One region of the Bacillus sp. MUM 13 genome, then DNA from elsewhere that is predicted to be linked to it. Evidence: riboswitches for the same ligand, from Rfam matches in the RefSeq annotation. Region 1 holds a riboswitch; the other holds the start of a gene.
What was found. Region 1 has a riboswitch for lysine ahead of BIV59_RS09855 (amino acid permease). Riboswitches for the same ligand answer to the same signal wherever they lie in the genome.
Positions count from the first base shown of each region.

Region 2: another riboswitch for lysine. It lies ahead of BIV59_RS07065 (aspartate kinase); the one in region 1 lies ahead of BIV59_RS09855 (amino acid permease).

Region 1 covers NZ_MLYQ01000031.1:27,472-39,059, reverse strand. The annotation lists gene BIV59_RS09865 (D-alanyl-D-alanine carboxypeptidase family protein) at 1-201, opposite strand, end outside; gene BIV59_RS09855 (amino acid permease) at 860-2,308, opposite strand; lysine riboswitch at 2,391-2,572, opposite strand; gene BIV59_RS09850 (LacI family DNA-binding transcriptional regulator) at 2,709-3,671, opposite strand; gene BIV59_RS09845 (FtsW/RodA/SpoVE family cell cycle protein) at 4,065-5,240, shown strand; gene BIV59_RS09840 (GGDEF domain-containing protein) at 5,440-6,519, shown strand; gene BIV59_RS09835 (spore coat protein) at 6,780-7,118, opposite strand; gene BIV59_RS09830 (hypothetical protein) at 7,145-7,426, opposite strand; gene BIV59_RS09825 (proline dehydrogenase family protein) at 7,596-8,510, shown strand; gene BIV59_RS22775 (YuzL family protein) at 8,672-8,800, opposite strand; gene BIV59_RS09820 (3-hydroxyacyl-CoA dehydrogenase/enoyl-CoA hydratase family protein) at 9,029-11,413, shown strand.
Region 2 covers NZ_MLYQ01000022.1:6,975-18,562, forward strand. The annotation lists gene sdhB (succinate dehydrogenase iron-sulfur subunit) at 1-298, opposite strand, end outside; gene sdhA (succinate dehydrogenase flavoprotein subunit) at 314-2,065, opposite strand; gene BIV59_RS07055 (succinate dehydrogenase cytochrome b558 subunit) at 2,118-2,726, opposite strand; gene BIV59_RS07060 (YslB family protein) at 3,087-3,539, shown strand; gene BIV59_RS07065 (aspartate kinase) at 3,923-5,155, opposite strand; lysine riboswitch at 5,282-5,458, opposite strand; gene uvrC (excinuclease ABC subunit UvrC) at 5,529-7,301, opposite strand; gene BIV59_RS07080 (esterase/lipase family protein) at 7,734-8,372, shown strand; gene trxA (thioredoxin) at 8,654-8,986, opposite strand; gene BIV59_RS07090 (electron transfer flavoprotein subunit alpha/FixB family protein) at 9,312-10,289, opposite strand; gene BIV59_RS07095 (electron transfer flavoprotein subunit beta/FixA family protein) at 10,353-11,126, opposite strand; gene BIV59_RS07100 (enoyl-CoA hydratase) at 11,247-11,588, opposite strand, start outside.

The DNA of each region.
Region 1 (11,588 bases):
CGTCAAACTGGCAGGGTACATTTTTTGCTCAGCATTTTTGCCGAATAGAATTTTTCCGGTTTTAGCATCCATTACAACGCCAGCACCGCTTGTGATGACAGGAGCTGTCAGTGATGAAGCATCAGAATGGGTTACAGAAGCCGAAAAAATGAAAATAAATGTGAAAAATAAGATGCGCAAGGGGTTCATATATCTGCTCATGTCTCTTTTCCTGATATTTTTTTATTTAATCCTTCACCATCATAAGGCAAAACGGGAAGGGAAAATGGCTGTGTCTTTATTTATATTGAAACTGTAATCCTTCCTTAATGCCTCCTTAATATTAAAGGAAGGATTCCCTCATAATATGAAGTATTTGGGATTTTTGCGGAGCAGCCTTTTTTAGTCTTTGCCATTAGTGCCGGATCTATTTCCGCGTATGTAAATTAGTTGCGGCAGTGCTTTTTAAGTTCGTAAACCTTGCTGCTATGAAACAAGGCGGCCGGTTTTTGCTTTTAGGATGCTCGCTTTCTGCGTGGAGGGGGGGGAGCATCCCCGGCTGCGCATGCAGGGTCACACCTGTTCCGCTGAATCTAAGCAGGTGGCTCGCACTTATGCTTCGCATGCTGATGCCAAATAAAAAAGGAAAAGCATTCGTGTACAGCGCATGGCTAATTACGAATGCTTTTCCCTGTGTAATTTTTTGGCTCTTTTCTTAAAAGTTGTTGTTATTTAATAAGTTTTCGAGGGCAAATCTATTGTTAAAGCAGGTTGATTGGAGCATCCTGTAGCGGAAATCAACCCCTTGTTCCATAGCAACAAAGTTTACAAAAACAGCCCATTTTTTTAAACACCTGATTGGATATAAAACGCTTATTTCTTAAAGTTCATTTTCAAAATCGCACTCTTTCAAAGGAACCATCTTTGTTTTGTAAATGAATTTATGTCCAAGCCAGAATATGAGAAAAAGCGGAAGGCCGATATAGGAAACTAATGCACCGCTCCAGTCAATGGAGCTGCCTGTGAAGGCGGTATAGTTTTGCCCTAATATAATCACGATGCAAATGACCAGGGCAAAAAGCGGTCCAAATGGGAACCATTTTGAACGGTAGGGAAGTTCATTTAAATCTCTTCCCTGAGCCACATACGCTTTTCTGAAGCGATAATGGCAGATTGCGATTCCGACCCATGCGATGAAGCCTGACATACCTGAGGCATTCAGAAGCCAGATATAAACGGCTCCGTCGCCAAAGAATGTCGTCAAGAAAGCAAGTGTACCGACAAGTGCAGTCACTATCAAAGCATTTACCGGAACGCCTCTTTTATCTAGATTTCCTAAGAAGCGCGGGGCCTTCCCTTCGCGGGCCATGTCCCATAGCATCCTTGTAGAAGCATACATTCCTGAATTGCCGGCTGATAAGACAGCTGTCAGTATGATGGCGTTCATGACGGAGGCCGAGAATGCCAATCCTGCTTTTTGGAAAACTAATGTAAATGGACTGACAGCAACATCGCTGCTTAAAAGACTGCTATTGGTATAAGGGATAATGAGCGCGATCACCAGGATAGCCAGTATATAAAACAGAATAATACGCCAAAACACCTGGCGGATTGCCTTAGGTATGGTTTTTCGGGGATTTTCACTCTCGCCCGCGGCAATTCCTAAAAGCTCTGTTCCCTGAAAAGAGAAGCCTGCTGCCATAAAGATGCCAAGGATAGTCAGGAACCCTCCGTGGAAAGGAGCGTCTCCAATTGTGAAATTACCGAAACCAATGGCTTTGCCGCCCATAATTCCAAAAATCATTAAAGATCCGACAATAATAAAGATAATGACAGTTATTACTTTAATCAAAGAAAACCAAAATTCAGCTTCTCCAAAACCCTTAACAGACAGATAATTTAAAAGAAACATGATGATTAAACAAATGGCGCTCCAAAGACTTGAAGGAGAGTCAGGAAACCAGAATTTCATAATAAGCACGGCTGCAGAAAGCTCAGCTGCTATAGTAATTGCCCAGTTATACCAGTAGTTCCAGCCAAGCGCAAATCCGAACGCCGGATCCACAAATTTATTAGCATACACCCTGAATGATCCGGCGACAGGCATAAAGGCTGCCATCTCAGCCAGGCCAGTCATAAGGAAATACACCATAATGCCAATAGCTGCATAAGCTGCCAGAGCTCCGCCGGGTCCTGCTGTATGGATGGCTCCCCCGCTTGCTAAAAAGAGCCCTGTGCCAATGGTGCCGCCTAGCGAAATCATGCTGAGGTGCCTTGCCTTCAGTCCTCTTTTCAGCTGGTTATTTTGGTTCCCCGCTTGCTTTGTCATGTATTACACTCCTTTAGATTTGGAAGAAAACACAAAAAACAGCCGTCGAAAAAGATCGACGGCTGTATATCCGTGTAATCCTTCCGAAGATAGCTCCCCACGTTTATAAAAACGTGACAGTGATGTTCCTGTTCGAAAACATCGCCAGAGTGGAAAAACAGGAATGATTCCACTCTTCGGCAGCTTATCCTTTTTAACGGAGTCTTTAATATTCACTGTATCTCGTCCGTTATACTGATATAAGCCGCGGCCTCTACCTCATCGGTTAATGAGGAATATTCAATTAAGTCCGGCAGCGATGCCGGTTTGATATGTTAGCAGTATAAATGAGTTTTTGTGATTCCGCAATAGTTTTATTTTACCTTTCCTGGCTTTTACTGCGAAAAGCGGAAAGTGCAGCTTAAACTGATTTCCTCTCGATAAGTGAGTAATCCAGCTTCACTTGCCGGGTTTCAGTTTGGCTGCTAAGAAGCTCAAAGGAAGTTATTCCAATCTGTTCTAGCGGCAAAGAAACGGTTGTAATATCCAGCATTTTTGAAATATAGTTATTGTCAAAACCAACAATTGCTAATTGTTCTGGTATCTGAATCCCTGACTTTCTTGCTGCAATCATACAACCGGCTGCAGCTTCATCATTGGTGATGATCAAGGCATCTGGCCTGTTATTCAGCATACTCCATTTATGAAAAAGTTCTTCGCCGTCCTTCATGGTATAGCAGCCTTCGAATATCCAGGTTTCCTGATACTCTGCATTGTATTTCTGGATCATATCTCTATATGCCTTTGTACGCTGGGAACTATTTCTGCTGTTTTTTCTTCCAAGGCTGTAGCCGATTTTTTTATGTCCTTTTTCTGCTAAATGCATGAGTGCGCAGGAAAAGGCAGCATAGTGGTCAATGCTAACCGATGAAAAAGCTGTCTGTGACGTATCTTCGCACAAAATGATGGGCCCGTAAGCCAAGTATTCCTTTAATAGGGAAATATCGCTGCTTCTTGAGCAGATGATGACACCATCAAGCTGTTTCATTTTCAGCATTTCCAGTGCTTCCTGTTCTTTTTCCTTTATATAATCCGTCTGGAAAATCACCAAATGGCAGCCGGCCTCCTGGGCTTTCTTAGAGATGCCCTCAATGATTCCCCCGTAGTAAGGGTGGTTGGAATAAGGGGTGACAACCCCAATCAGATTGGTTTTCCCCCGGGAAAGGTGGACTGCATTTATATTCCTGGAATATTGAGATTCCTCAATAGCACGAAGGACTGCTTCTTTTTTATCATTCCTTACATATGGGTGATTATTGAGCACCCTTGAAACTGTTGTCACTGATACTCCAGCGAGCTGTGCAATCTGCCGGATATTTGCCATTTTATCACCATTCTTTTTTTGCTCTTTCTCATATTTTACCTGATGTTAAAAGGCTCCGCCAGAAAAGGGTTAATCAATCGGATTTTTCTCTTTTTTAAGAAAGTCTCTTTTCTTATAGATTTTATGAATCTGTGCGGCGAACGTATTGATAAATCCGGTGACTGGAGCGTAAGTGTGGGAATCGGGAAGGTGAGACCCCGGGGAAAGGAGCTTCCTGAAGAGGATAACAGCCATTTGTTCAAGATCAACGTTGTTCACGAAAATAATCTTGCGGGAAAAATAAGAAAAAATATCCAGGCCTATATATTGTTGAGATTTTGTCTGATTAAAGTATAATGAGAAGGTGTATTTTAATTGGATTATTTGCGTTGTCCTCTTTAAGGGAGAGTTATCATGAAATCAGAAAAAAATGGTTCCACACGATTAGATTACGGCTTGGCATTTATATTATTTCTTATGTTTATAGCCAGTGCTATTTCCATATACAGTGCACAGAAGTCAGGACAGTATCATGGCGAAAACTTTTTGTTAAAACAGATTATCTGGTATGGAGTAGGCGCGGGTTTAATTGCCGCTACCATTACCCTTGATTCTGATCAGCTAAAGAAAATATCCTGGTATACATATGGATTTGGGATTTTTCTCCTTATTTTACTTATAGTTGCACCCGCAAGCATAGCCCCGCCCATTAATGGTGCTAAAAGCTGGTTCAAAGTCCCGGCAATGGGCTCCTTGCAGCCGTCGGAGTTTATGAAAATATTTCTGATCATGGCACTGGCAAATGTCAGTTCAAGCCATCATCTTAAGAATCAGGTCAAAACCATCCAGACGGATTTTTGGCTTCTCATTAAGCTCGGAATCGTAACACTCATTCCTTTGGCATTAATCATGCAGCAGCCTGACCTTGGAACATCTCTCGTATTAATAGCGATTTTATCCGGTATGGTTATTATATCCGGAATCTCCTGGAAAATTATCGTACCGATTTTTTCGGGAATAGCAGCCTTTGGAGCAGTTATCATTTATCTGGTTTTATGGCAGCCGAAAATATTGGATAAATATTTGGGAGTAAAGCAATATCAATTAGGCCGGATTTATTCGTGGATCGATCCTTATAATTATCAAAGCAATGAAGGCTTTCAATTAACCAAATCCCTATTGGCAATAGGTTCGGGACAGACGACAGGAAAGGGTCTGGACGGGCGCGAGGTCTATCTTCCAGAGGGGCATACAGACTTCATTTTCACCGTTATAGGGGAAGAGTTCGGATTCATCGGCTCGAGCATCGTCATCAGTTTATTCTTTTTGCTCGTTTATCACATTACGAAAATAGGCATGGATACCAAGAACAATTTCTATACGTACCTCTGTGTAGGCATTATCAGCATGATTACCTTTCACGTATTCCAAAACATTGGAATGACAATCGGTGTCCTGCCGATAACAGGTATCCCGCTGCCATTCATTAGCTATGGAGGAAGCTCGCTGATGGGCAACATGCTTGGCATGGGGCTTATCTTCAGCATCCGTTACCATTATAAAAAATATATGTTCTCAACTGATTCCTAATCGGCAGAGTCTGTATGTTAGGAGGGCAAGCGCATTTTATGTGCTTGTCTTTTTTTTGCCGTTTGACACAGGACTAGGGCAGACCATGCGCTTGCGCTTTCTGTGTATTTTGGAGTGGGTTTTTAGGCTTGTTTTTGGGTTTTTTATCCTGATTATCAGGGTACTATATACTATTCGAGAACAGCGGGAGGACAGGTACATGAATGGGATTAGGAAAAATCACCTTGGAATTTCTCTCCCTTTTGATTTTATTATTTTGATTTTAATAGATGCTGCTGCTGCGGTTTACGGAGAAAACAACGGGCTTGTCTGGCTGCTGTTCATTCTTCTGCATATTGTCTGTGCTGCAGGTTATGTAAATAGACGTTCCTTCCAAAAGCCAGGTCATCTTGAACCATGCATACCAGGCGGATATGGAGTTACGGATGCGGAGGGGAAGATCCTTACTCTTAATGAAGCAGGAAAACAAATTCTTGGAATAGAAAGCGGAGAAGGATTTGCCGGCATCTGGGATGTTACAGACAGAGACGGCAAGGTAAAAAAAACATGCCCTATTCTCCTCGGGCTGGAAAACCATGCAGCGGGACAAAAAGAAATTATAGGCCTAAAAAGCAAAAAAACTGGGCGTATTGAAAAGTGGCTTATTGTTCAGTGGCAGCCTTTTTCATCCTCTGCAGGCAGTAGCAGAACTGCTCTTTCTTTTACAGAAATCACTGAAGTCATGAGGGTGGATCACTTATTAAAAGAGAAGAATAAGCAATTGCAGAATCTGTCACTTACAGATGGTTTAACGGAGATTCCCAACCGCCGTTACTTTGACATTCTTATTAAAGAGCTTTGGAGGGAAATGAAGGATAAAAAAGGTGATCTTTCATTAATCATGCTGGATATTGATTGCTTTAAAAGCTATAACGATACTTATGGCCATATTGAGGGTGATGCCTGTTTAAGAAGCACGGCTGAGGCTTTAAAAAAAGCTGCGGGCGAAAAGGGGACGGTTTTCAGATACGGCGGGGAGGAATTTGCTGTTCTTTTGCCGTATACAGACTACCGTTCTGGGAGGAAGCTTACTGAAGAATTGATGTCTGCAGTTGAAAATCTCCGGATCACCCACGAATCATCTTTTCATAAACCTTATGTGACAGTTAGTGCGGGAATCGCAACTATAAGGCCGAATATGCCGGAAACGCTCCAGGATTTCATACAGCTTGCAGATGACCGGCTATACGAGTCAAAAAGAAACAGATCTTATAGAACAGAATCTGTTCTAACTAAATGAGCATTAACATAATGCAGGGCGCCAAGTCTGCCTTGGTGCCCTGTGCAAGTTAAGAACTTTTGTTTTTTAATATGTTCTGTGATGCGATCCCGTTGTTATACCGGGTTGATTGGAGTATAACGTGCGAGACTCATGCGGGATTAGCGGGAAGCTGAGAAGGCTCACCGCCTCCCCGCGGAAAGCGAGCATCCTGGAGCGGAAATCAGCCCTTGATCCATAGCAACAAAGTTTACGAAAACAGCCTATTTGAAAAGATTATGCTATTGAAGCTCCTGCTGGCTGTAGGGAAGCTGGTTTTTATAACCCGTAAACTGCTGAAATGATTGGCTTATTTTCTGAGGTTCCGCTTTTTCAAGAGAATACCATCCCATCTCGAACATTAAATTATACAATGTGCGCTGCATATTCTTCGTCTCAGTGGAAATGTTCAGCAATTCGTTGTAAAGCCCTGAATGGCTGGCTTCATTTAATGCAATAGAATATGAAGAATTAAAATACTTTTCTGTAGAAAGCATATCATTTAAAAAGTCGCGATCATTCATTTGGGCTGTCTTTGGTACGGATGTTTCCGGATTTTGAATCTTATTCTGATCTGGCATCTTATATTCTCCTGTTCTATAAATGTTTATTGGAGCTGATTTCCGCTTGATTGCTGTCCTTTATTTAAATGTGAAAGGATGGTTTCATAGTGGCGCTGATGCATTTGGCCACATTGATTCAGTGCCTCCACCACTTTCTGGTCCTGGCACTGTTCGGCGAAGAAGCGGGCCTTTTTTACAGCCAGCAGGTTCCAGGAGAGCATGTCTGTCAAATACATGGCATCTTTTGAAGATAAAATTTGGGGCGGCTGTTGCATGATTTGTGCACTGGCGCCTTGCTGGTTTTGATTTGCATTTTGCTGTTGCATGGTTTTGCCTCCTTGTCAAATTCATTCCTCTATAAACTTCCCTGTTCCCCGTGGTATATACCTCAATAATTTGTATCCAAATATAGTTTTAAATGATAAAATAATGGTGTCGAAATTTTGGTTATTTTCTGTTTTAACAAACTATAAACCGTTTTCAGGGGGATGCAATATGGAACAAACAATGAGGAATTTTTTTCTCTTTTTATCTAAAAATAGAGGCTTGACCAAGATGGCCAAAAGATATGGTTTGAGGTTCGGCGCTTCCCGATTTGTAGCAGGAGAAACAGTTGAGCTTGCTTCAGAAGTTATAAAGGATTTAAATAATAAGGGGTTGTCTGTAACTATCGATTACCTTGGAGAATTTGTGGATAATGAAAAGGAAGCCAATGAAATGGCGGATAATTGCATTGTGGCAATCAAGGAAATCGGCAGGCGCGGATTGGATTCTCAGCTTTCTCTTAAAATGACATCAATGGGTCTGGATATAAATGAGAGCGTTGTCATGAATAACATGAGGAGAATTCTGGAAGCGGCAAAGGAAAATCAAGTGTTTGTCACGATTGATATGGAAGATTTCGCCCGATGCGGAATAACAATTGATATTTTCAAGAAGCTTAAATCAGAATACGATAACATTGGCACAGTCATCCAGGCATATCTTTACAGGACTGAACAGGATATTAAAGACCTGAATGTATACAGCCCAAATCTCCGTCTTGTAAAAGGTGCGTATAAGGAATCACCTGAGGTTGCTTTTCCGGAAAAGAAGGATGTAGATGATAACTACAAAAAAATCATAAAAATGCATCTTCTGAACGGTAACTATACAGCAGTTGCCACCCATGATGATGCTATAATTGAGTACACCAAAAAACTGGTAAAGGAATATAATATTCCGAACGACCAGTTCGAGTTTCAAATGCTGTTCGGCATCCGCAATGAACGGCAGCTTGAACTTGCTAAAGAAGGCTATAAGATGCGTGTGTATGTCCCTTATGGAACAGACTGGTACGGATATTTCATGCGGCGCCTGGCAGAGCGGCCTGCCAATGTTGCCTTTGTATTAAAAGGAATTTTTAAATAAACGTTTAAGGGAAAAGCCAGGCCGCCATAAGCATGGCTTTTCCCCGATAAAACGGGAAGCTTCCCCGCTTTGCTTCTTAAAGGTAAACGGGGTATGACTGTCCGGAAATGCAGGTTCAGCTATCCGTCAAAAGAAGCCTGATGCAGGAAATTGGCTTCAATTTATCTTTTATACTGATTGTTCTGGCTGTTCACCTTATTTTTCCCGCCTTGCTCCGGAGATGGACCGGCGTTTCCTTTTACGCTGGCAGCACTTACTGCAGCCTTTGTGGGATCTTGTTTTCTTTTCATGCTATTTCACCTCGCGTTCTATAATAGTTTCTGCAGAGAAGCCGCCAATCATGAGAGGAAGTTATTTTCAAAAAAGTAATGGACAATAAATTCAAATTTTCTGGTATTTTTTGATTGCGGAATTTTCTAAAATATTCTATAGTTATTATAGGGAAAATGAATTTATATTTTTTTGCGAGAAAAATGAATGAGCATTCATTCAATACACTTCGTAAGGGGGATATGATTTTGGTTCGTCAAATACGAAAGGCTGCAGTTCTTGGATCAGGAGTAATGGGATCAGGAATTGCTGCACACCTTGCTAACATCGGCATTCCAACTTTATTATTAGATATTGTTCCTCGGGAGCTTTCTGAGGATGAAAAGAAAAAGGGCTTAACACTGGAAGATAAACAGGTACGCAACCGGATCAGCCAAACAGCCAAGCTTAAGCTTCTTAAACAGAAACCGGCTCCATTGACTGCGAAAAAAAATCTCGCTCTTATTGAAGCAGGAAACCTGGAAGATGATTGGGAGCGCCTCAAAGATATTGACTGGGTCATTGAAGTTGTTGTTGAAAATCTGGAAGTCAAAAAAAATGTTTTTTCAAAAGTAGATCAATACCGCAAGCCTGGAAGCATTATAAGCTCTAATACTTCAGGGATATCAATTGAAGCTATGGCAGAGGGCCGTTCAGAGGACTTTCAGAAAAATTTCCTCGGCACCCATTTCTTCAATCCGCCACGTTATTTAAAATTGCTGGAAGTGATCCCTACTCAATTCACAGATCCTGAAGTGCTGTCATTCATGAAGCAATTCGGTGAAGATATATTAGGCAAAGGCGTTGTAGAAGCAAAAGATACACCAAACTTTATCGCGAACCGCATTGGTACATACGGGCTATTGGTGACTGTCCGTGAAATGCTTGAAGGCGGCTATAGCGTAGGTGAAGTGGATTCAGTAACTGGCCCGATGATCGGAAGGCCGAAAAGCGCTACATTCCGCACTTTGGATGTTGTAGGTTTAGATACCTTTTCACATGTTGCCAAAAATGTGTATGACCAGGTAGATGGAGCAGAAAAAGAAGTTTTCCAATTGCCTGATTTCATGAAAAAAATGCTTGATCAAGGATGGCTTGGAAGCAAGTCCGGACAGGGCTTCTTTTTGAAAAAAGGCAAGGAAATCCTGGAGCTGAATCCTGAAACACTTGAATATGAAGAAAGAAAGAAATTAAAAACAGCATCGACAGAATTAAGCAAGCAGGCTAAAGGCGTCCCTGCTAAAATGAAAGCGCTTGTATACAGTGAGGATCGTGCCGGCCAGCTTTTATGGAATGTATTAAAACCTGTACTCCTTTATTCTGCGGAACTCCTTGGTGATATCGCTGATGATATCCTTGCCATCGACCAGGCTATGAAATGGGGATTCGGCTGGTCAATGGGACCATTTGAAACATGGGATGCAATTGGCCTCGAAAAATCGGCTGCAAGGATGGAGAAAGAGGGCCACACTGTGCCGCAGTGGATAAAGGATATGGCTGGAAAAGGATTTGAATCTTTTTACAGGCAGGAAGCTGGAGAAACCTCCTACTACAGTAACGGAGAATACAAGGAGATCACTGAGAATCCAAAGGTGATCAATCTTAAAAAAATAAAACAGCAAAACGGAGTAATTAAGAAAAACAGCGGTGCAAGCCTGATTGATATCGGAGATGGTATTGCCTTGCTTGAATTCACGTCCCCTAATAATGCAATTGGACTTGATATTATCCAGATGATCAACTACGCAGTGGATGAAGTAGAAGCGAATTACAAGGGCCTTGTCATCGGGAATCAGGGGAAAAACTTCTGCGTCGGCGCCAATATCGCCATGATGCTCATGGAAGCGCAGGATGACAACATCTTTGAATTGGATATGGTGATCAGCCAATTCCAAAAAGCGATGCTGAAAATTAAATATAGCGCAAAACCAGTTGTAGCGGCTCCTTTCAATATGGCTCTTGGAGGGGGAGCGGAGGTTTGCCTCCCTGCAGCACATATCCAGGCCTCCACAGAAACCTACATGGGGCTCGTGGAAGTCGGAGTAGGATTAATACCAGGAGGCGGAGGCACTAAAGAGCTTTATTACAAGCATCTGAAGAGCATGCCGCACGGGGTTGAATTTGATCTGCAAAAGGTAGCCAACAAGGTGTTTGAATCTGTAGCCATGGCTAAAGTATCCACTTCAGGAGAAGAAGCACGGGAAAATAATTTCCTGAATTTTGCTGACGGGATTAGCGTCAACCCTGATCATTTGCTGTATGATGCCAAACAGGCAGCACTGTCGCTGTATGAAGCTGGATATACAGCTCCTGCGAGGGTGAAGATTCCTGTAGTCGGTGAAACAGGATATGCTGCCTTATTACTGGGAGCAGAGTCGATGCGTCTGACAGGATTTATTTCTGATCATGATATGAGCATTGCCAAGAAATTGGCCTACGTTCTTGCGGGAGGCAAGGTGCCATATGGTACAGAAGTCGATGAGCAGTACCTGCTTGATCTGGAAAAAGAGGCATTTTTAAGTTTGATAGCACAGCCTAAATCTCAGCAGCGGATGCAGCATATGCTCCTTAAAGGCAAGCCGCTGCGCAATTAAGATTAAATGAAGAATGTAAAAAATGATTAACTAACTAAAAGCGCCGGTTTATGTGCAGGCAGATGTATCAGCGGGAAGAAAATCGGCTGGGCAGCAAAGAAATCTTTGTCTGCTGCAGCCGTTCCATACTGATTCCAAGGAGTCTGAACTATTCAATCAGGCGCTGCGTTCTAAT
Region 2 (11,588 bases), on a different contig from region 1:
TTGGCTCAAGCCTGATCGGCTGCTCCAATTGATCAACCAAAGCTGTGCATGATTGGCGCGGTTTGCCATTGATCACCATCGAACAAGCTCCGCATACCTCTTCAAGGCAATTCATGTCCCAGGCAATTGGCGTTGTTTTCTCGCCTTTCACAGTGACAGGATTACGCCGGATTTCCATTAATGCAGAAATAACGTTCATGTTCGGGCGGTAATCCAGATCAAATTCCTCTGTATAAGGGGCTGTGTCAGGTCTATCTTGTCGAGTGATTACAAAACGTACTGTTTTTGTCTCAGCCATCTTTTCTTCCCCCTGTTAATGTTTTGTAGAATAATCGCGTTTACGCGGTTTGATAAGTGAAATATCCACTTCTTCATAATGGAAAGCCGGCGCTGATTTAGGACCCGTGAAGTTAGCCATAGTGGTCTTCAGGAATTCCTCATCATTACGCTCAGGGAAATCAGGCTTATAGTGGGCGCCGCGGCTTTCATTCCGGTTCAATGCACCGATCGTGATAACACGGGCCAATTGCATCATATTCTGAAGCTGTCTTGTGAATGATGCACCCTGATTGCTCCATTTGGCTGTATCGTTAATGTTAATATTTTCAAAGCGTTCCATAAGTTCAAGGATCTTGTCATCTGTAGCCTGCAATTTATCATTGTAGCGCACAACTGTAACATTATTAGTCATCCATTCTCCAAGTTCCTTATGAAGAATATACGCATTTTCTGTGCCGTTAAGCGACATGATGCCGTTCCATTTTTCTTCCTGTTCCTTAACAGCCCTGTCAAAAACAGAAGATGGAATGGAATCTGCGCCTTTTTCAAGGCCTTCGATATATTTAATCGCATTAGGGCCGGCAACGCTTCCGCCGTAAATGGCTGATAGAAGGGAGTTGGCTCCTAAACGGTTTCCGCCATGCTGTGAGTAATCGCACTCGCCTGCAGCGAAAAGACCCTGGATGTTCGTCATTTGATCATAATCTACCCAAAGCCCGCCCATTGAATAGTGAACGGCAGGGAATATTTTCATAGGCACTTTACGAGGATCCTCGCCCATGAATTTTTCATAGATTTCAATGATTCCGCCAAGTTTAATATCCAATTCCTTAGGATCTTTATGGGAAAGATCAAGGTACACCATGTTTTCTCCATTTATGCCGAGCTTCATGTTTACGCACACATCAAAGATTTCACGTGTGGCAATATCACGCGGCACAAGGTTGCCGTATGCAGGATATTTCTCTTCAAGGAAATACCATGGTTTGCCGTCTTTATATGTCCAGACACGTCCGCCTTCTCCGCGCGCTGATTCACTCATCAGGCGAAGCTTATCATCGCCAGGAAGTGCTGTCGGGTGAATCTGGATGAATTCTCCGTTAGAGTAAGTGGCACCCTGCTGATACACGATGGATGCTGCTGATCCTGTATTGATCATCGAGTTCGTCGATTTACCGAAAATGATTCCAGGGCCGCCGCTAGCCATGATGACTGCGTCGCCAGGGAAAGATTTAATTTCCATGCTTGTTAAGTTTTGAGCAACTATGCCCCGGGCGATTCTTTCATCATCAATTACCGCTCCAAGGAATTCCCAGCCTTCATACTTGGTAACAAGGCCTTCCACTTCATATCGGCGCACCTGTTCATCAAGCGCATACAAAAGCTGCTGTCCTGTTGTGGCACCTGCAAAAGCGGTACGGTGATGCTGGGTTCCTCCGAATCTTCTGAAATCCAGCAAGCCCTCAGGAGTACGGTTAAACATAACACCCATACGGTCAAACATATGGATGATGGAAGGCGCTGCCTCACACATTGCCTTTACCGGCGGCTGGTTTGCAAGGAAATCCCCGCCGTAAATTGTATCGTCAAAATGGACTAAAGCAGAATCTCCTTCACCCTTTGTATTTACTGCACCATTGATTCCGCCCTGGGCACATACAGAGTGGGATCGCTTAACAGGAACCAATGAAAATAAGTCAACCTGCTGTCCGTGCTCTGCCGCTTTGATTGTTGCCATTAAGCCGGCCAATCCGCCGCCGACGACTATGATTTTACCTTTACCCAAACTTGCTCACTCCTTCATTTCGAACTGTCAAGCTATATATCTGTCATTTTCTTTATACGAATGCTAGAATGGCTCTTACGCCAACATATGAAATTAAAACGAAGATTACTAAAGTAACATAAGTAGAGACTCTCTGAGATTTAGGAGACACCGTGATGCCCCAGCTGACTGCGAAAGACCATAATCCATTAGAGAAATGAAAAGTAGTAGAAATGATTCCGACAATATAGAAAACTACCATAAATGGATTGGATAAAATATCACTCATCATGTTGAAATCTACTTCTGCACCCATTGCTGCCTGAATTCTGGTGGACCAGATATGCCAAACAATGAAAATCAGAGTGATGATTCCTGTTAAACGCTGCAGCATATACATCCAGTTGCGGAAAAAGCTGAATCTGCCAAGGTTGTTTTTAGCTGTGAATGCAATATAAATTCCGTACACTGCGTGATAAATCAGCGGCAGGAAGATCAATACTGTTTCAAGAACAACCCTGAACGGCAGGTTTTCCAAAAAAGCCGCTGCTGAATTGAATGAATCCGGCCCCTTTGTTGCCATGTAATTCGTTATCAAGTGCTCCAATAAAAACAAACCAATTGGGATAACTCCAAGCAGTGAATGCAGCCTGCGATTCCTAAATTCCCGATTTTGTGCCACTAAGTGCCCCCCCTTAATAATAAAGATCATGCAGATATTTTCTTCTACTTTTATCCAAAAATACAGCGAACAAAATTCTACACTATCCACAATGTTCTGACATGTTCATTTTACTCCTACGATTTGGAAGCGTCAAGAAAACGGATACAATATTTCTTTTGTGAAATAGAGTTTTTTTTTTGAATATTCACCCGCGAAACTTATTATATAACAACTGCCCACTCTTGCTTTCTCACTATATAACAATATTTCAAAATAATATAATTTATTTTTTCCATGTATCTATCTTTTTGATAAAATATACTGAATCATAACTAAAATTGTTTATAATGGAGATAGAGAAAAGAGGGGATATATACCATGAAAAAGAATAGTCCTGCTTTATTGGAAACCCTGCAAAACGATGAATTCCAAATCCCCGCATTTGGCTATGAGCTTATCAGGGAAATTTTGCTGCCTGATATACTCGGCAAAGATTCCAAACAAATCATGTACTGGGCCGGCAAGCAATTAGCAAGGAAATTCCCGCTTAACGGAGTGGACGAAGTTATTGAATTCTTCGTTAGCGCAGGATGGGGCCAGCTTGAAATAGTGAAACAATCAAAAGATGAATTGGAAATGTCTCTCAGCGGCGAGATTATCGACAGGCGCCTTGATATCAGCCATGAATGCCATTTTGGACTCGAAACCGGATTTCTTGCAGAACAAATCAGCATGATCAAGAAATTCCATTCAGAAGCGTACGAAGAAACAAAACGAAGAAATAAAAAAGTGGCCTTTCTCGTTAAATGGGATATCAAGGATCCCATTTAACGGGAAGGCCATTCATGAAAAGGAGGTTCACTCATCTAAGCGATGCCTGCCGGGCATGGCCGGAAATTATTCCAGATGGGCGATCCTCTTATTTTTTTAGGCTGTTTTCATAAAACTTTGCTGCACAGCAGACCGGTATCCGCTTCAGGCGATGTAACAACAGGCTCGCCTCTTTAAGTTACTTAAATAGTTCTCGGGGCAATTCCATTGTTATAGCAGGTTGATTGGAGCGGAAGGTGCGGAGACTCCTGCGGGATCAGCGTACGCCCCGCGGAAAGCGAAGCACCCTGGAGCGGAAGTCAACCCCTTGTTCCATAGCAGCAAAGTTTACGAAAACAGACTTTTTTATGATTTGCGGGCAAATCCTCCATTAATAAAAAGGTTTATGCTTTTACACGTGCAGGCTCATCAAGACGGAATGCTTCATGAAGCGCCTCGACCGCTTTCACCATATCCTTTTGGTCCACAACCGTGGAAACCTTGATTTCCGATGTACTCACCATTTTTATCACAATGCCATTCTGCGCCATGCACTCAAACATTTCCGCGGCAACGCCCGGGTTAGAGACCATGCCGGAGCCTACAATAGACACCTTTGAAAGGCCGCTTTCCGTTTCGACCCTGTCAAATGGCAGATTGCTTTTGTTTTTCTCCAGTACATTCAGCGCGTCTTCCACATCATTGCTTTTAATGGAGAAGGAAAGATTAATAGAATCCGTATCTGTCATGCTTTGAATAATAATGTCCACATTAATGCGGTTTTCGGCCAATGTTGTGAAAATGGTGGATAGCGTTCCGATATTGCCTGACAAACCAAAAATGGTGACACGTGTAATACGATCTTCAAAAGCAATTCCTCTTACAATCAGATTTTGTTCCATCGATGCTTCCTCCTCTATGATCGTTCCTTTTTCCTTTTCCATGCTTGAACGCACTTCAAGCTGAATTTGATAATTTTTTGCAAACTCCACTGCTCTCGGATGCAGCACTCCTGCACCAAGATTGGCTAACTCGAGCATTTCATCATATGAAACGGACAGCAGCTTTCTGGCTCCTTTTATGTAGCGGGGATCTGTTGTATACACGCCAGTTACATCTGTATAAATATCGCAGCGGTCAGCATGGAGAGCGGATGCAAGGGCAACAGCCGTTGTATCAGACCCGCCTCTGCCAAGCGTCGTAATTTCCCCGTTGGCATCCACACCCTGAAAGCCTGCAACAACAACGATTTTTCCTGCTTCAAGAGCTGCCTTCACCCTCGCTGTTGCTATATCCGAAATCCTTGCATTTGAATGGACGGCTTCTGTATTGATTCCCGCCTGCCATCCTGTATATGAAACAGCATCATAGCCTTTAGCCAATAATGCCATTGTTAAGTAGGAGATGGTCACCTGCTCTCCTGTGGATAAAAGCATATCCATTTCCCGTTTGGATGGAGCAGCTGATATTTCTTTTGCCATGGAAACCAGTTCATCCGTGGTTTTCCCCATAGCGGACACAACCACCACTACCTGGTTTCCTCTTTCTGCTTCTTCAATGACCCTGTTTGCAGCATTTTGTATTCTCTCAATGCTTCCTACTGATGTTCCGCCAAATTTCTGGACAATTAATGCCATTATGCTGCACCCTCTCCGAATTTGTTTACCATCTTTAAATACATGTATGCTTCCTTTTTCCGACGCAAAAAAAGCAATGAGAAATATCTCATTGCTGTGGAAAACGTAGAAACAATACGCCTAGCACAGTGAGATAGCTCTCCAGAATTTTCATCCTGACAATCTGCCATTTATTCAATGTCAGACCAGCAAAACAAGTATTGAGCCTTGTTTTGCTTCGGCGATTTCCCCTTTCGCAGCCTTTCGCAGAAGCTCATCCTTCTCCCGGCTGTTACTCTTGAAACCCGCACCTCTATCAACACTTTAAAACAGTAACGTTTTAATCATGTAAAATTCACTATGATTATAGCACAGGAAATTCCCTGCATCAACTTTATTCTTGCAATTTTCTAACGATTTCCTGAGCAATTGCAGCCGGAATCCCCGCTTCCCGGATTTCCTCTGCCGTAGCTTCCCTCATTTTCTTAACAGATCCGAAATGCTTCAGGAGCTGTTTCTTTCTCTTCTCGCCAATCCCGTCAATCTCATCGAGCAAGGACTGAAAGGCATTTTTCCCGCGGATCTGGCGGTGAAAGGTGATGGCAAAACGGTGGACCTCATCCTGGATCCGCTGAAGAAGATAAAATTCCTGGCTTCTTCTGTCTAATGGAACAAGCTCAAGAGGATTTCCAATCATCAGCTGTGAGGTTTTATGCTTATCATCTTTAACAAGCCCTGCTAGAGGAACATCCAAGCCCAGTTCGTTTTCTAATATATCCCGCACACCGTCAACATGGCCCTTTCCTCCATCAATGATAATCAAATCAGGCAGGGGAAGCCCTTCCTTCAGTACCCGGGTATATCTCCGGCGGACAACCTCCCTCATGGATTCGTAATCATCCGGTCCCTGGACGGTTTTAATTTTATATTTCCGGTATTCGCGTTTTTCCGGTTTTCCGTCAATAAAGACAACAAGAGCTGAAACAGGATTGGTTCCCTGGATGTTCGAATTATCAAATGCCTCGATCCTGTGCGGTGTATAAATGCCAAGATGGGACCCAAGGTTCTCCACAGCCTTGATCGTCCGGTCTTCATCCCGTTCAATCAACGAAAATTTCTCCTGGAGGGCAATGTTCGCATTTTTATTGGCAAGCTTTAAGAGATCCTTCTTTTGGCCTCTTTTCGGATGAACAATCCTCACATCCAGCAAGCGGCCGGCAAGCTCAGCATCGACAGATTCCGGCAGCAGAATTTCCTTTGGCTTAAAATGGCTTGGCATTGCGTAAAATTGTCCAAGATATGTCAGAAGCTCCTGTTCCGGTTCATCATAAATCGGAAATAGGGAAACATCACGCTCAATCAGTTTGCCCTGCCTGACAAAGAACACCTGTACACACATCCATCCTTTATCATAGGAGTAGCCAAAAACATCACGGTCCGTAAAATCATGAGTCATCATTTTCTGCTTTTCCATCGTTACTTCAATATGGGCAATTTTATCGCGGTATTCCTTTGCTCTTTCAAAGTCGAGATTTTCAGCAGCAGCATGCATTTTCTCTGTAAGCTCTTTTTTGATTTCCTGATAGCCGCCATTTAAAAAACGGGCAATATCGTCGGTCATTTTTTTATATTCTCTTTCTTCCACATCATACACACATGGTGCCAGGCACTGGCCCAGATGATAGTATAAACAGACCCTGTCCGGGAGGGTATTGCATTTTCGGAGCGGGTATATCCGGTCCAGCAGTTTTTTTGTCTCATTTGCGGCAATTACATTGGGGTATGGCCCAAAATACTTTCCCTTGTCCTTCTTGACCTTCCTTGTAATAATCAGCCGGGGATGCTTTTCTGCCGTCAGCTTGATGAAAGGATAGGTTTTATCATCCTTCAGCATGACATTATACTTCGGGTCATGCTTTTTGATTAAATTCAGCTCAAGGATCAGCGCTTCAATATCTGAAGAGGTTACAATGTATTCAAAATCCTCTATTTCATTAACAAGCCTAAGGGTTTTACCGTCATGGGAGCCTGTAAAATAAGACCTGACCCTGTTTTTTAGAACCTTTGCCTTGCCCACATAGATGATGGTCCCTTGCCGGTCCTTCATCAGGTAGCAGCCAGGCTGGTCAGGAAGCAGTGCAAGCTTGTCTTTGATCCTCTGATTCACTTCTTCACCTTCTTTTCTGTCTCAAACTTTGATCTATATAGTGAAATACACATCAGCGAATTTTCTCTTTCCATGCTGATGATTGGTTATAATCGGGACTTTTCCTGGCAGCAGCTCCTGCTAAAAAAGGGAATTGCTGCTCAGGGAACATTCATTCTATTTTTTCATACTTACTTTCTTAAATATACTACATATCAGCAAAAAAGGCAGGCTGTGATGCTTTCCATTTCCGCCAGCCAAACATCAAAAGGCGGGATAACAAAATACTTCAGAAACACTCTCTGATAAAGATATTTTATAAGAACCGCGCAAGCTTCTATGGTCGCGCAGCAACTGGCAGAATAATTAGAAAATGTTGCCGGTTGTTTCTTGCTTTAAAATGTATAACAATTGAAACAGCAAGACAACATCTTACATACACAGGAGGGAAATATGAAAAACAATAGATTGTTACTTTCATTAACAGCATGCTTGGCCATTATTTTTTCTGCGGCGACTATTCATCCTTCTGATTCAAAGGCAAGTGCAAGCACCCATGATCCAGTTATCTTCATTCACGGAGCAGGCGGCAATAGTTCAAACTTTAACAGCATTAAAAATTACCTGAAGACTCAAGGCTGGTCTAATGATGAACTATATGCCATTGAAATGGCTGATAAAACTGGGAACAGCTTAAATAACGCAAGACAGCTCGCGCCATTTGTAGATGAAGTGTTAAAGAAGACAGGAAAGAGCAAGGTCGATATTATCGGCCATAGCGCAGGAGGCATCAATACCCTTACCTATATCCTAAATGGAGGAGGAAGCAAGGTAAACGATGTGGTAACGCTTGGTTCGCCAAACAAGTTTATAACTTCGAAAGCCCCGGCAGGTACAGATCCTAAACATAAAATCCGCTATACTTCGATTTACAGTACCAGCGATATTGTTGTGCCTACATGGCTTTCAACACTTCAGGGAGCGAAAAACGTTCAGATCAGCGGTGTAGATCACGTGGGATTGATTTTTAACAGTAAAGTCAATGCACTGATAAAAGAAGGACTGAATGGCGGAGGAACAAATTCAAATTAACACAAGTATTTCCTAATGCTTAAACTGGGGCAGGCAGGATTATATAAAAAAGATGGCTTCTGTTATCAGGAGCCATTTTTTAAAGGCTGTTTTCTTAAACTTTGCTGTTTTGTACAAGGCGGCTGATTTCCGCTCCAGAATGCCCGTTTCCTCCATGCGGGCGGAGAGCCTTACAGAACAAACTATAAACTTCCGCTTTTCCCCATACAAAAAGCACCCTATAAAGCAGTCTTTTTTTAAAGCGCCTGCTCTATAGGGTACTTGCATGAAGTATTTATATCTTAAGCATGCTTGGAGATTAATTCAGATAAAGCTTCTTTTGGCTGGAAGCCGACAACTTTATCTACAACTTCTCCGTCTTTAAGCAAAATTAAAGTCGGGATGCTCATAACGCCGAACTTGCCAGCTGTTTCCTGGTTTTCGTCAACATCAAGCTTAACGATTTTAACTTTTTCTCCCATTTCTGAATCAAGTTCTTCAAGAACTGGAGCGATCATTTTACAAGGTCCGCACCATGGTGCCCAAAAATCTGCAAGAACTAGACCTTCGTTTGTTTCTGTAGAGAATGATTGATCTGTAACATGTGAAATAGCCATATTATTTAGCCTCCTAATTTTACGTTGATTACGCCCGCACCATAAGGATTACATAAAAAAATACATCAAAAAGCATGCTGGAAAGCGCCTGTTTCCCATTTCTTTGGGGACGCATTTATCCATTAACAAGCTTAATCGCACGAATGCATCTTGTTCATCTTTATGGAAGCGGCTCGGTTAAAACTTACAAACAGTATAACACCATAAATATATGAGATGCTATTAATTTGCTTCACTGCTCATTTTACCAAAATCAGCTGAAAATTATACGGAACCCCGCCCTAAAAAACTGCAGGCATTTGCGGGTTGCAAATGCCTTAGTGCAGTCTGTTTTTCTTATATATTATGCATTCACTTTAAGCTTCTTGAATTCTTCAGTCAGCAATGGAACCACTTCGAAAAGATCGCCCACTATGCCGTAATCTGCCACCTTAAAGATGTTTGCTTCAGGATCCTTATTGATTGCCACGATTACTTTAGAGTTGGACATACCAGCTAAATGCTGGATGGCGCCTGATATTCCGCATGCAATATAAAGATCTGGAGTAACAACCTTTCCAGTCTGGCCGATTTGGAGAGAGTAATCGCAATAATCTGCATCACATGCTCCGCGGGAAGCACCAACAGCACCGCCAAGCACATTTGCAAGCTCTTTAAGCGGCTCAAATCCGTCTTCGCTTTTTACGCCGCGGCCTCCTGCAATAATTACTTTCGCTTCAGAAAGATCTACACCTTCACTGGCCTTTCTGACAACATCTTTAATGATTGTGCGCAGATCCTTGATTTCTGCCTGAAGGGCTGTAACCTCTCCTGAACGGGACTCATCTTTTTCAAGAGGGCTGATATTATTCGGACGGATCGTTGCGAAAACAAGACCGTCTGTAACGATTTTCTTTTCGAATGCTTTGCCTGAATAAATCGGGCGTGTGAATACCAGGTTTCCTCCTGTTTCTTCCATGGATGTAACATCAGAAATCAGGCCGGAGCTAAGCTTTGAAGCAATCCTTGGAGCCAGGTCTTTTCCCAGTGCCGTGTGCCCGAAGAAAATACCTTCCGGGTTTTCAGCATCTACGACTGCAAGCAGGGCCTGAGAGTAGCCGTCAGATGTATATTGCGCAAGCTTTGCATCTTCTACTGTGACAACACGGTCAGCTCCATATTGAATCAATTCAGTTCCAAATGACTGTATCCCTTCTCCAATCAGCACTCCTACCACTTCACCGCCGCCAGCAGCAAGCTTTGCTGCACCGATTGCTTCAAATGATACATTTCTTAAAGAACCATCACGTACTTCTCCCAACACGAGAACCTTTCTAGCCATTAATAAAACCTCCTGTGCATGATTATCGTTTTTTTATAGGGTAGCGCCATTATTCTATTTAGGTCAGATAACTTTAGCTTCACTGCGGAGAAGCTTTACAAGCTCGGCAGCCTGTTCGGCAATTTCTCCTTCAAGGACTCTGCCGGCTTCTTTTTTAGGAGGAAGGAAGATTTCAATTGTTTTCGTTTTTGCTTCCACATCATCCTCTTCAAGATCCAGATCATCCAGTTCCAATTCATCCAATGGCTTTTTCTTGGCTTTCATGATGCCCGGAAGAGAAGGATAGCGGGGCTCATTTAATCCCTGCTGTGCCGTAACCAAAAGAGGAAGCTTTGTTTCAATCACTTCGGAATCGCCTTCCACGTCTCTTGTTACAGTGACTGTTTCTCCGCTGATTTCAAGCTTAGTGATCGTTGTGATATAAGGAATATCCAAAATCTCAGCCACACGCGGGCCTACCTGGCCTGTTGCCCCATCGATTGCAACATTTCCTGCAAGAATCAAGTCCGCATCTTTGTCTTTCAGGAATTCAGCAAGAATTTTAGATGTTGTAAATTGATCGCCATTTTCTACGTCATCTTCTATGTTAATCAGTACAGCTTTATCGGCACCCATTGCCAGTGCTGTGCGAAGCTGCTTTTCTGCTTCTTCTCCGCCCACTGTTACAACAGTCACTTCGCCGCCCTGTGCGTCACGGACCTGAATCGCTTCTTCTACCGCATACTCATCATAAGGATTGATAATGAATTCTGCTCCATCTTCATTGATTTTGCCGCCTGAAAGAGTAATTTTTTCTTCTGTATCAAAGGTTCTTTTTAATAATACATAAATATTCACGTTGGTCCCTCCTAAATTTTTCTGTCAGTTTGGAAAATTGGGATATTTTTTATAAGAATGGCTCCGCTTCCCTGCTTGTTCTCACAAGCTTAGTTCTGCAGCTGGCCATAATTCCAATGTTTATCTGCCTTTAAAAACAGCTTCTCTTTTTTCAATAAATGCGCTGATTCCTTCTTTGGCATCCTCTGAAACGAAAACCTCTCCAAAGGCTGCGGCTTCCTTTTCAACTCCCTTATGGAAGCTTTCAGGCTTTGAATAATTTAGAAGTTCAATTGTTTTCTTAAGTGCAAGCGGGCTTTTCTTCGCAATTTTTTGAGCAAGCTCTTTTGCCTTCGGAAGCAGTTCCTCATCCTGGTACGCGTGGTTAGCCAGGCCAAGCTGCACGGCTTCGCTGCCCGTAATCGGTTCACTTGTAAACAGCATCTCTGCCGCCCTTGCAGTCCCTACATATCGCGGAAGCCT